Eleftheria terrae: one gene and its partner. The protein of the gene in region 1 interacts with the protein of each later gene in a pairwise test. Links are inferred from orthologs where the notes say so. Each region holds a gene or a part of one and is shown on either strand. Other genes may lie near its edges.

Region 1 (6,126 bases):
GAGGCCGCCGGCGCTGACGCGCCCGGCCACGACCCCCACATCGCCGGCGCCAGCGGACCAAACAGCGGCACCCCGCGCAGCGACGCGCGGCCTCCCGAAATGAAGGCAGACAACTTCGTTCTGCCCTCTTGGCGAGGACGGCGGGCAGGTCTACGATCACTTCATCATCGTTGTGCCACGTGCATGCCGCCCGCTCCTGCGGGAGGCGGCATGTATTGCAAGGAGCGAGCCATGAAGCTGTCCCGGTTGGTTCACCTTGTCGCTGCCGGTGCCGCTGCGGCACTCGGCCTGCCCGCCAGCGCCGCCGAGGCGGTGCTGGCCGTGCGGGTGGAGGGTCCGGGCCTGCACTTCTCGCAGGCCGTCCCGCTTGGCCATACCGCCGAAGACGCTCCGGCGCCTGGCGTGGCGCGCTACCTCACCCGTCCCGGCCTGCGCCGGACCGCCGCCTACAGCGAGTCCCGCCCGGCCTGGAGCGACTGGTCGGTGCTGGGCGACTTCTACTTCCGCCGCGACCTGGGGCTGCGGGCCACGGGCGGCGTCCTGGGGGCCGATGCCCCGCGCCTGGCCGCCAGCCAAGGCAGCGGCCACGGCCTGAGCCTGGCCAGCAGCGGCGCCCGCACCTCGCCCACCCTGGGCGTGGAAAAGCGCAGCAGCGCCCTGCCCTACCTGGGCATGGGCTACTCGGAGCTGGCCGCCGCCGGCGGCTGGGGCTTCTTCGCCGACGTCGGCGTGGTGATGCTCAAGCCCAAGTCCAACATCAAGCTGGGCAACGACGCCGGCAGCGCCTGGTTCATCAGCGAAGAGGGCCGCCGCGACGGTGAACTCGACCTGCCGCGGCTGCTGGGCGACTGGCGGCTGTCGCCGCTGGTGCAGGTGGGGGTGTCGTACTCGTTCTGATCGCGGTCTGCCGCGACGCGCGCCACCGCGGCGGTAACGCCGCAGGCATGCGCTCGGACATCGCGCCAGCGCAAAGGGCGGCGCACTGATTTGCTCTATAAAGTGGGCTGATTCCCGATCCTCTATTCACAACCACCATGAGCGACGTTCAGCAACGCATCGACGATCTCGTCAAGAACCACCGGGTGGTGCTCTTCATGAAGGGCACTGCGCAATTTCCGATGTGCGGCTTCTCCGGCCGCGCCGTCCAGATCATCAAGGCCTGCGGCGTGACCGACCTGAAGACGGTCAACGTGCTGGAGGACGAAGAAATCCGCCAGGGCGTGAAGGAATATGCCAACTGGCCAACCATCCCCCAGCTCTACGTCGATGGCGAATTCATCGGCGGCTCGGACATCATGATGGAGATGTACCAGGCCGGCGAGCTGCAGGACGTGCTGCGCGCCGCGTGAACGCCAGTCCCCGCCCGGCACCCGTCGCCCGCTCAGGTGCGGTTCTGCGATGAGCGGCCGCCTCGTTGTCGGCATCACCGGCGCCAGCGGCGCCATCTACGGCGTGCGCCTGCTGCAGCGCCTGCGCGCGCTGGGCGTGCAGACCCACCTGGTGGCCACGCCGGCCGGCATTCTCAACGTGCACCATGAACTGGGCCTCGACCGGCGCGAACTCGAGGCGCTGGCCGATGTCGCTCACAACCCGGCCGACATCGGCGCGGCGATCGCCAGCGGCAGCTTCGCGGCCGATGGCATGCTGGTGGCGCCCTGCTCGATGAAGACACTGGCCGCGGTGGCCCACGGCCTGTGTGACAACCTGCTGACCCGGGCGGCCGACGTGACCCTCAAGGAACGCCGGCGCCTGCTGCTGATGGTGCGCGAGACCCCCTTCAACCTGGCCCACCTGCGCAACATGACCGCGGTCACCGAGATGGGCGGCATCGTCTTTCCGCCGCTGCCGGCCTTCTACCACCGGCCACAAAGCATCGACCAGCTGGTCGACGACACGGTGGAGCGCGCATTGGCACTGGTGGGCCTGCCGCAGGCGCGCCCGCGCGAATGGCAGGGCCTTTGAGCCGGGCCGGGCGCGGCCGCCGCTTCTGCCCCTATTCCCGATACTCCCAGAGCCGGCGCGACGCAAACACCGCGTCCGGGTACGGCGAGCGCCCGCGGCTCCCGTTGTAGCGGCCCAGGCTGAGGAAGAGATCGCCACGCTCGATGTCGAGGTAGTGGCGCAGGATCACGCAGCCGAAGCGCAGGTTGGTCTGCATGTGGAAGAGCTTGTTCGGGTCGCCGTCGCCGATCAGCCGGGTCCAGAACGGCATCACCTGCATGTAGCCGCGAGCGCCGACGCTGCTGATGGCGTACTTGCGGAAGCCGCTTTCCACCTGGATCAGGCCCAGCACCAGCGCCGTCTCCAGCCCGGCGCGACGGCTCTCGTACCAGACCGTCTCCAGGAATTCGAGCCGGGTCTGGGTGTCGAGCTTGCGCTTGGACAGCCGCTCGCTCATCGCACCCAGCCAGCGCAGGTAGCGCAGCCGATCCTCGATGTTCGTGAACACCGCCTTCGGTGGCGCGGTATTGGCCACCGCCGCCGACAACGCCGTCTTCACCGCGTTGGCCAGCGGCTCCTCGACCTGCCCGCCGGCGCGCGCCGGCAGTGGCAGGCCGGCGGCCATGCAGGCAGCCGCGCCGCCGCCCAGCACGAGGCGCCGCCTCACGGCGCCAGCCTCATCCAGCGGTGCGGCGGTGGCCTCCGCCCCACGGCGGCCCGGCACCGGCCTCATGCCGCCAGCTTGCCCTTCAGCAGGGCCAGCACTTCGGCGGGCGGCACTGCGGTGGCCTGTGCATCGCGGCGGCCCTGGTATTCGAGCTTGCCTTCCTTCAGGCCGCGGTCGGAGATGACCACCCGGTGCGGCACACCGATCAGTTCCCAGTCGGCGAACATGGCGCCCGGGCGCTCGCCGCGATCGTCCAGCAGCACGTCCACGCCCAGCCCGGCCAGCTCATCATGCAGCTGTTGCGCGGCGGCCTGGACCTCGGCCGAGCGATCCATGCCGATCGGGCAGATCACCACCGCGAAAGGCGCCATCGCGGTCGGCCAGATGATGCCGCGCTCGTCGTGGTTCTGCTCGATGGCCGCGCCCAGGATGCGCGTCACGCCGATGCCGTAGCAGCCCATCTCCATCGGGCGCGGCTTGCCGTTCTCGTCCAGGTAGTTGGCATTCATCGCTGCCGAGTACTTGGTGCCAAGGTAGAACACGTGGCCCACCTCGATGCCGCGCTGGATGGCGAGCGTGCCCTGGCCATCGGGCGAGGGATCCCCCTCCACCACGTTGCGCAGGTCGGCCACCAGGTCGGGCTCGGGCAGGTCGCGGCCCCAGTTCACCCCGGTCAGGTGGTAGTCGGCCTCGTTGGCACCGCAGACGAAGTCGGCCATGTTGGCTACCGTCCGGTCCGCCACGACCTTCACCGGGTGCTTGAGGCCGACCGGGCCCAGATAACCGGGCCGGCAGCCGAAATGGGCCGCGATCTCCGCCTCGGTGGCGAAGCGGAAACCCGCCTTCAGGCCGTCGACCTTGCCCGCCTTGACTTCGTTCAGGTCGTGGTCGCCGCGCACCAGCAGCAGCCAGACGGTGGTCTTGGTGATGTCGCCAGCCGCGTTCTTCTCGTCGGTGGCAAGCACCAGCGACTTCACGGTCTGCGACAGCGGCAAGCCCAGCAGCTCGGCCACCGCGGCGCAGGTGCTCTTGCCCGGCGTCGCGGTGCGCTCCATGGCCTGGGTCGGCGCTGCGCGCGAGGGCAGCAGCGAAACGGCCTCGGCCAGCTCGATGTTGGCGGCATAGTCCGACTGCGGGCTGTAGACGATCGCGTCCTCGCCGGTCTCGGCAATCACCTGGAACTCGTGCGAGCGGTCGCCGCCGATCGCGCCGGTGTCGGCCGCCACCGCGCGGTACGTCAGGCCCAGGCGGTCGAAGATGCGACAGTAGGCGGCGTACATCGCGTCGTAGCTGCGGCCGGCCGACTCGACGTCACGGTCGAAGGAATAGGCGTCCTTCATCGTGAACTCGCGCCCGCGCATGATGCCGAAACGAGGCCGGCGCTCGTCGCGGAACTTGGTTTGGATGTGATAGAAATTTTTCGGCAGCTGGCGGTAGCTGCGCAGTTCCTGCCGCGCGATGTCGGTGATGACCTCCTCCGACGTCGGCTGGATGATGAAGTCGCGCTCGTGCCGATCCTTCACCCGCAGCAGCTCGGGGCCCATCTTGTCCCAGCGCCCGGTCTCCTGCCACAGCTCGGCCGGCTGCACCACCGGCATCAACAGCTCCACCGCACCGGCCCGGTTCATCTCCTCACGGATGATGTTCTCCACCTTTCGGATGACTCGCAGGCCCATCGGCATGTAGTTGTAGATGCCGGCGCCGAGCCGCTTGATCAGGCCGGCGCGCATCATCAGCTTGTGGCTCACGACCTCCGCATCGGCAGGCGCTTCTTTCAGAGTGGAAATAAAAAACTGAGAGGCTTTCATGGATGGATCATGGCCTGACCCGAGCAGGCCGGGCAAGCAGGAGGCTGAGGACTACGGAGGGGGTTGAAACCGCACCCGCCGGTGCAATAATGGTTTCAGTTGACAAAATTGAGGTTTGATTATGCTCGACAGGGAAGGCTTCCGGCCCAACGTCGGCATCATCCTGCTCAACCAGAGGAACCAGGTTTTTTGGGGCAAGCGGATCCGCACGCACTCTTGGCAGTTCCCCCAAGGGGGCATCAAACACGGTGAGAGCCCCGAGCAGGCGATGTACCGTGAGCTGCACGAAGAAGTCGGGCTCCTGCCCGAGCACGTGCGCATCCTCGCCCGGACCCGGGACTGGTTGCGCTACGAGGTGCCCGAGCACTACATCCGCCGCGACGCCCGCGGCCACTACCGGGGCCAGAAACAGATCTGGTTCCTGCTGCAGCTGACCGGCCGCGATTGCGACATGAACCTGAGGGCGACGGACCATCCTGAGTTCGACGCCTGGCGCTGGAACGAGTACTGGGTGCCGCTGGACGTGGTGATCGAGTTCAAGCGCGACGTCTACCAGATGGCGCTGACTGAATTGGCGCGCTTCCTGCCGCGCGCCAACCACCACAACCGCTACCTGCGCGGCGGCATGCGCCCCCACTCACCGCGCGAGGAGCCGCGCCTGGAGCGCGGTGCCGCCCAGGTGCTGGCCGACCCGAGCGACGACGAGCTCAACAGCGGCGCCTGAGGCAGCCGCTGTCGCCTGCCCCGCGTCAGGCCAGCACCAGGTTGTCGCGGTGGATCATCTCCGGCTCGCCGGTGAAGCCCAGCAGGCGCTCGAACTCGCTGGACGGCTTGCGCGCGATCAGCCGCGCCTCGCTGCTGGAGTAGTTGGCGAGGCCGCGGGCCACCTCCAGCCCGTCGGCCGAACGCACCGCGATGACGTCGCCGCGCGCGAACTCGCCCGCCACCTCCACCATGCCGATCGGCAGCAGGCTTTTGCCTTCGTCGCGCAGCTTTGCAACGGCGCCCGCATCGATCACCACGGCGCCTCGCAGTTGCAGATGGTCGGCCATCCATTGCTTGCGCGCGGCGAGCTTGGGCGTGCGCGCATGCAGCAAGGTGCCGATTGGCTCGCCTGCAGCCAGCCGCAGCAAGACGTCGGGCTCGCGCCCCCAGGCAATGACGGTGGAAGCGCCACTGCCGGCGGCACGCTTGGCGGCAAGGATCTTGGTGATCATGCCGCCCTTGCCGATGCTGGAGCCCGCCCCGCCGGCCATGCGCTCCAGTTCCGGCGTGCCGGCCTCCGCCTCGTCGATGAAGCGAGCTGAGGGGTCCTTGCGGGGATCGGCCGAGTACAGGCCTTTCTGGTCGGTCAGGATCACCAGCGCGTCCGCTTCCACCAGGTTGGCCACCAGGGCACCCAGCGTGTCGTTGTCACCGAACTTGATCTCGTCGGTGACCACCGTGTCGTTCTCGTTGATGACCGGCAGCACGCGCAGCCGCAGCAGCGTCAGCAGCGTCGAGCGGGCGTTGAGGTAGCGCTCCCGGTCGGCCAGGTCGGCATGTGTCAGCAGCACCTGTGCACTGCCCATGCCGTATTCGCGCAGCTGCGTCTCGTAGATCTGGGCCAGTCCCATCTGCCCGACCGCTGCCGCCGCCTGCAACTCGTGCAGCTCCTTCGGCCGGGCCGCCCAGCCCAGGCGCTTCATGCCTTCGGCAATGGCGCCGCTG
Region 2 (5,411 bases), 1.9 Mb from region 1 along the record:
GAGGAAGTGCGCCGCCTGCGCCGCGTGCTGGAGCGTCCCTACGACGAGCAGCCCGAACACGAGGCCTATGCGGGCTTCCCGCCTGACTGGGCGCAAACGTTGGAGGTATCCTGTTCGTCATGAGCAAGGACCACGAGATCAAGAAGAGCGACGAGGAATGGCGCCAGCAGCTCGACCCGCTGCAATACCAGGTGACGCGGCATGCCGCGACCGAGCGCCCCTTCACCGGCAAGTACTGGGACCACCAGGCCGACGGCGTCTACCGCTGCGTCTGCTGCGGCGAACCCTTGTTCGATTCGTCCAGCAAGTTCGACGCCGGCTGCGGCTGGCCCAGCTACTTCGAGCCGCTGGCCGAGGACGCGATCGACCGCGAGATGGACCACAGCCACGGCATGGTCCGGGTCGAGGTCACCTGTCGCCGCTGTGGTGCGCACCTGGGCCACGTGTTCGATGACGGGCCGCAACCCACCGGCTTGCGCTACTGCATCAATTCCGCCGCGTTAGACTTCGCCGAACGAAAAGACTGATAAGGGCCGGCGGCCGCCTGCACGCAGCGCGGTCCGCACACAAGCGATGAAACTCCTGTTCGACTTCCTGCCGGTGATCCTGTTCTTCGGCATGTTCAAGTACGCCGAGGGGCATGCCGACTGGGCTGCCACCGCGGCCACCGACTGGCTGGGCTTCATGGTCTCGGGCGGTGTGGTGGGCGCCAAGGAGGCGCCGGTGCTGCTGGCCACCGTGGTGGTCATTGCAGCCACCGCGGCGCAGATCGCCTGGCAGCTCGCGCGCGGCCGCAAGATCGACAAGATGCTGTGGGTCAGCCTGATCCTGGTCACGGTGCTGGGCGGCGCAACGATCTGGTTCCACAGCGAGACCTTCATCAAGTGGAAGCCCAGCGTGCTGTACTGGGTGACGGGCGCGGCCTTCTGGATCAGCCACACGCTGTTCCGCAAGAACCTGCTGCAGGCCCTGATGAGCACCCAGGTCGAGCTGCCCGCCTCGGTGTGGCAGCGCCTTAATTTCGCCTGGATCGCCTTTTTCGGTCTGATGGGTTTGCTGAATATCTACGTGGCCTACAGCTACTCGACCGCCACCTGGGTCAACTTCAAGCTGTTCGGCAGCCTGGGGCTGATGGTGTTGTTCATGCTGGGCCAGGGGGTCTACCTCAGCCGGCATATCAAGAGTGAAGAGCAGCAGCCCTGAAATGAGTGTCACCGCCCAGCAGATTGAAGCTGCACTGCAGGCCGGCCTGGCCCCCGTACAGCTGCGCGTGCAGGACGACAGCCACCTGCATGCCGGCCATGCCGGCGCTCGTGAAGGTCGGCATTTTTCGGTTCATGTCGTCAGCGAACGCTTTTGCGGTTTGTCACGGCTGGCGCGGCATCGGCTCGTGTATAGTGCCCTGATGCCTTTGATTCCCCAGGGTATTCACGCCCTTGCCATACAGGCTCATACGCCCGACGAAGTTTGAATTCCTCGCAGCGCGCTACCGGGTTTCAACCGGCATTTCATGATTGAAGCATTGCGCTGCCCTCCCCTTTTCGACCAGAGAGGTTTCCATGAAGAAAACTAGTTTCGCGCTCGGCGCGTTGAGCCTGGCTCTGAGCGCTGCATTGCTGGCCCCGGTGGCTGCCTCGGCGCAGAACATCGCCATCGTCAACGGCAAGGCCGTGCCCAAGGAGCGGGCCGACGCGCTGATCAGCCAGATCTCCAAGCAAGGCCAGCCGGTCACGCCCGAGCTCGAAAAGCAGGTCAAGGACGAAGTCGTGCTGCGTGAGATCTTCCTGCAGGAAGCCGAGAAGCGCGGCCTGAACAGCTCCGACAGCTACAAGCAGCAGCTCGAGCTGGCCCGCCAGACCCTGCTGATCCGCGAACTGTTCGCCGACTACCAGAAGACCAATCCGGTGACCGACGCCGAAGTCCAGGCCGAATACGACAAGTTCAAGGGCCAGGCCGGTGACAAGGAATACCGCGCCCGCCACATCCTGGTGGAGAAGGAAGACCAGGCCAAGAAGCTGATCACCCAGATCAAGGGCGGCGCCAAGTTCGAGGACCTGGCAAAGAAGAACTCGAAGGACACCGGCTCTGCCACCAACGGCGGTGACCTGGACTGGGCGGCACCGGGCAGCTATGTGCCGGAGTTCTCGCAAGCCATGGTGGGCCTGAAGAAGGGTGAAGTCACCCCGACGCCGGTGAAATCGCAGTTCGGCTACCACATCATCAAGCTGGAAGATGTGCGCGACGCCAAGGTGCCGTCCATCGATGAAGTGAAGCCGCAGATCCAGCAGAGCCTGACGCAGCAGAAGATGGCCAAGTTCCGCGACGACCTGCGCAACAACGCCAAGACGGACTACAAGTTCGCCCAGTGATGACCGGCCTGCGGGCCGCTCCAGAGAAAGGCGCCCCGCGGGGCGCCTTTTTCATTCAGGACGCCGCAGCCGCCGGCGGTGCCACGGGCGGCATCAGGGCGCGCAAGCGGGCCAGGGCCGGCTCGGACAAGGCTTGCGAGCGACGCGTCGCCTCGTTCACCTGGACGATCACCGTCTGGCCACTGGCCACCAGGCGCGCGTCCTGGAACACCGCCTGTTCCAGCGTGATCGAGCTGCGTCCCACGGCGGCCACCCGGGTGCCGATGTCGACCCGGCCCGGCCAGTGCACCTCGCTGACGAATTCGAGCGTGAGGCGCGCCAGTACGAAGGCGCTGCCTGCCTCGGCCAGCGGCGCGTCCGGGTCGTAGAGGATCTCGACGCGGCCGGTCTCCAGCAAGGTGGCGAACACCGCGTTGTTCACATGGCCCTGGCGGTCGGTGTCCCCGTAGCGCAGCTTGTCGTAGCTGCGGCAAGGAAAGTCGTCGAGGCGAAGCGATGTGGTCATGTCAGGCTCCTGGGCAGCGGCGGGGGTACGCAGGCAAGGCGGGGCAGACCACCGGCCGCAGGGCCGGCGTGCGCAGGCCGAGTGTGGCCAAGCGGGCTGGGACGGTCAAGAACGGCCGGGAGCGGCGGCAGGCGGTGAGCGCCCGTCCAGCAGCGACAGCAGCATGCCGCCGGTCACCACCGCCAGGCCGAGCACCGCGAATGGTGCAGGCCATTCGCCGAGCAGGAAGGCGGCCAGCATCGTCGCCATGCCCGGCACCAGCGCCGCAAACAGGGCCCCCCGGGCCGGCCCCAGGTGATAGACCGCCTGGCTGTAGAAGAACAAGGCCACGATGGAGACCAGCACGCCCTGGTAGACGCCTTGCACCAGCACGTCGTGCAGCGGCGCCTGCAGCAAGGCCGGCCCGCGCAGCAGCAGGTAAGGCGGAAGGTAGAGCACCATCGACGCCACCGAGACCAGCGCAGTGGCATGGAAGGGCTGCACGCCACACGCCTTCGACGTGACCGTGTAGACCGCCCACATCAACCCGCCCAGCAGGAAGGCGGCATGCACGCCGATGCTGCCGCTGCCCGCACCGCGCAGACCCTGCAGGCCGATCAGCAGCACGCCGAGCAGGATGAGCGCCACGCCGCCCAGGGCGCGGCCGCCGAGCCGCGTGTGCAGGACCCGGGCACTGAGGAGCACCGAAAACAGGATCATGCTGCCCGGCGTGATCACCGCAAAATGCTCCACGGGCGCCCGGGCCAGCCCCAGCGCGACCACCAGCATGTAGGGCGCACCGATGCCCACCACCATCAGCGCGAGGGCGCTCCAGCTCACCCCGCCTCGGCCGGCCCGCATCAGGTAGGGCAGCAACACCAGGCCGGACACGCCAAAGCGCAAGGCGGTGACGTCGAAGCCGTCAAGCGCCGTGCGGGCCACGCCAAGCCGGGTCACCACCGGAAAGGCGCCCCAGATCAAGGCAGACAGCAGGCCGTAGATCACGCCTTCGGCGCGGGCCGAGGGTGGGTTCATCAAGGGCGCCTTTCATCACGCGGGCAAGGCCGGTAGGGCCGCTCGTCCGTCACAATCGCTCGACCCGCACCGAGCCGGAGCCGCCACGGCGGCGCAGGTAGGCGTATTCGAGGTCATTGAGCATCATCTGTGCACGCGGCAGGTGGCGCGAGGCATAGCCGAGACTGGTCAGGAAGTGCGCCAGCTCCTCATGCTCCTGCGGGTCCGCATCGACATCGACTCGGCTCACGTCGAGGTTGCCGCGGGCCGACAAGGCCTGCAGGTAATGGTCGTCGATGACCCGAAAGGCCGCACCGATGCTCAGTCCCCGGGCATTGAGGACCTTGTGCCATTCGAACGGCAGGTTGAGCAGCACATCGCCAGGCTCCAGGTAGACCAGGTCATGCTCGAAGCTCGCTCCCGGCGCCTCGCGGCCGCTGCTGCTGGAGAACAGCCGGTCGTACTCCTCGAACTGCTCACCGAGGCGGGGCGGCCGGGTCATCCAGCGCTTGCGGCCGGCCACCATCACGAAGATGTTGAGCGTCGGGAACATGTGCCAGTCGCTGCCCACCGCGCCGCGGCTGGGCTCGCCGTATTCCTGGTTGCTGTGGCCAAAGAACATGTGCCCGCTGACCCGCCAGCCGGGCACCTGGCACCAGCCGGAGCGGAACAGCTCGTCCTTGAGGCGGTTGAAGGCGAGCTTGCCCCATTCATAGGGGTCGTTGTAGCCCGACGAGATGGTGCCCAGGTGGGAGTAGACGTCCAGCCGGCGCTCGAAGATGTCGTCGAGGAACTCCGTGCCGGTGCCAAGCTTGCCGGTCACGTAGTTGTAGTCCGAACTGCCGTCCTCGGCCCGCATCGACACCGGCCCTTCGCCGTGCTTGACGCGCCACTGCAGCGTTTCTCGGCCGTCGACCGCCTCGTAAAAGGCACGGCCGGCCAGTTTTTCTTCGATGACCAGCATTTGACGAAACAGCGCCGGCCTGGAAAAGCCATCAGTGAATCGAGCGATGTTTTCGCGGGTCAAGGTCACTTGGTGGCTCGGCGGATCAATCACATTGATATAGGCATGAGACAGTTGGTCTTGGTGCAACATGGCTGCGTCCTTTCACCCGCCTGTCACGATATTGAGACAGCGGGGAAACCGATCACGAAGAGAACCAGCCGGGACTGGCTCTGGCGGCCAGCAAGGTGGGTTCGGCGGGCATTGGTACCTGACCAGTGCGAGAAATGCGTCACCTGGTGCCCTTGCCTTCCGATGAAAGGGACGCGCGAGAAAACTGCCTACTGTGCGTGTTGCCCTGTGGGAGTGAATCAACCGCTGTTCTTTGCTGCGCTCGATCCGCCCAATCCAACCTTGCCGAGGAACGACGGTACACGTTATGCGGCAGTGCACAAGCCGGACAATTGGTTTTGAATATCGTCACGGCGAGAACCATCAGCAGTCGTGCCGCAAAAGCATGCGGGAGGCCTCGCTTTGCCGCCCCACAACTTCAGGGGCGCCCCCTGTTGATCGACAGCACGGCATTTAAATGGAGGGTGTT

What was found. The genes of interacting proteins can lie anywhere in the genome.
Region 2: the proteins of grxD (region 1) and N7L95_RS02355 interact in binary tests that used the Escherichia coli proteins (3 or more experiments, as listed by UniProt). The link is inferred for Eleftheria terrae from one-to-one orthologs.

What each region holds. Positions count from the first base shown.
Region 1 is NZ_CP106951.1:2,339,610-2,345,735, forward strand. What follows is about bases 1-2,691. They hold grxD (Grx4 family monothiol glutaredoxin), read left to right. Parts: upstream 1-1,034; coding sequence 1,035-1,349; downstream 1,350-2,691. Other genes in these bases: prmC (peptide chain release factor N(5)-glutamine methyltransferase), read left to right, coding at 1-17; N7L95_RS10205 (hypothetical protein), read left to right, coding at 232-897; N7L95_RS10215 (UbiX family flavin prenyltransferase), read left to right, coding at 1,399-1,962; N7L95_RS10220 (lytic transglycosylase domain-containing protein), read right to left, coding at 1,994-2,566; N7L95_RS10225 (proline--tRNA ligase), read right to left, coding at 2,671-2,691. In the rest of the region: more of N7L95_RS10225, read right to left, coding at 2,692-4,416; N7L95_RS10230 (RNA pyrophosphohydrolase), read left to right, coding at 4,538-5,140; proB (glutamate 5-kinase), read right to left, coding at 5,166-6,126. UniProt on the Escherichia coli protein: Monothiol glutaredoxin involved in the biogenesis of iron-sulfur clusters.
Region 2 is NZ_CP106951.1:450,555-455,965, reverse strand. Bases 1-2,837 are described here. They hold N7L95_RS02355 (BolA family protein), read left to right. Parts: upstream 1-1,204; coding sequence 1,205-1,471; downstream 1,472-2,837. Other genes in these bases: N7L95_RS02345 (acyl-CoA thioesterase), read right to left, coding at 2,425-2,837; N7L95_RS02350 (peptidylprolyl isomerase), read left to right, coding at 1,560-2,369; N7L95_RS02360 (septation protein A), read left to right, coding at 574-1,203; msrB (peptide-methionine (R)-S-oxide reductase MsrB), read left to right, coding at 120-527; N7L95_RS02370 (protein adenylyltransferase SelO), read left to right, coding at 1-123. Also shown: more of N7L95_RS02345, read right to left, coding at 2,838-2,874; N7L95_RS02340 (DMT family transporter), read right to left, coding at 2,980-3,888; N7L95_RS02335 (hypothetical protein), read right to left, coding at 3,938-4,963. UniProt on the Escherichia coli protein: Transcriptional regulator that plays an important role in general stress response. Has many effects on cell morphology, cell growth and cell division. Acts by regulating the transcription of many genes, including dacA (PBP-5), dacC (PBP-6), ampC and mreB.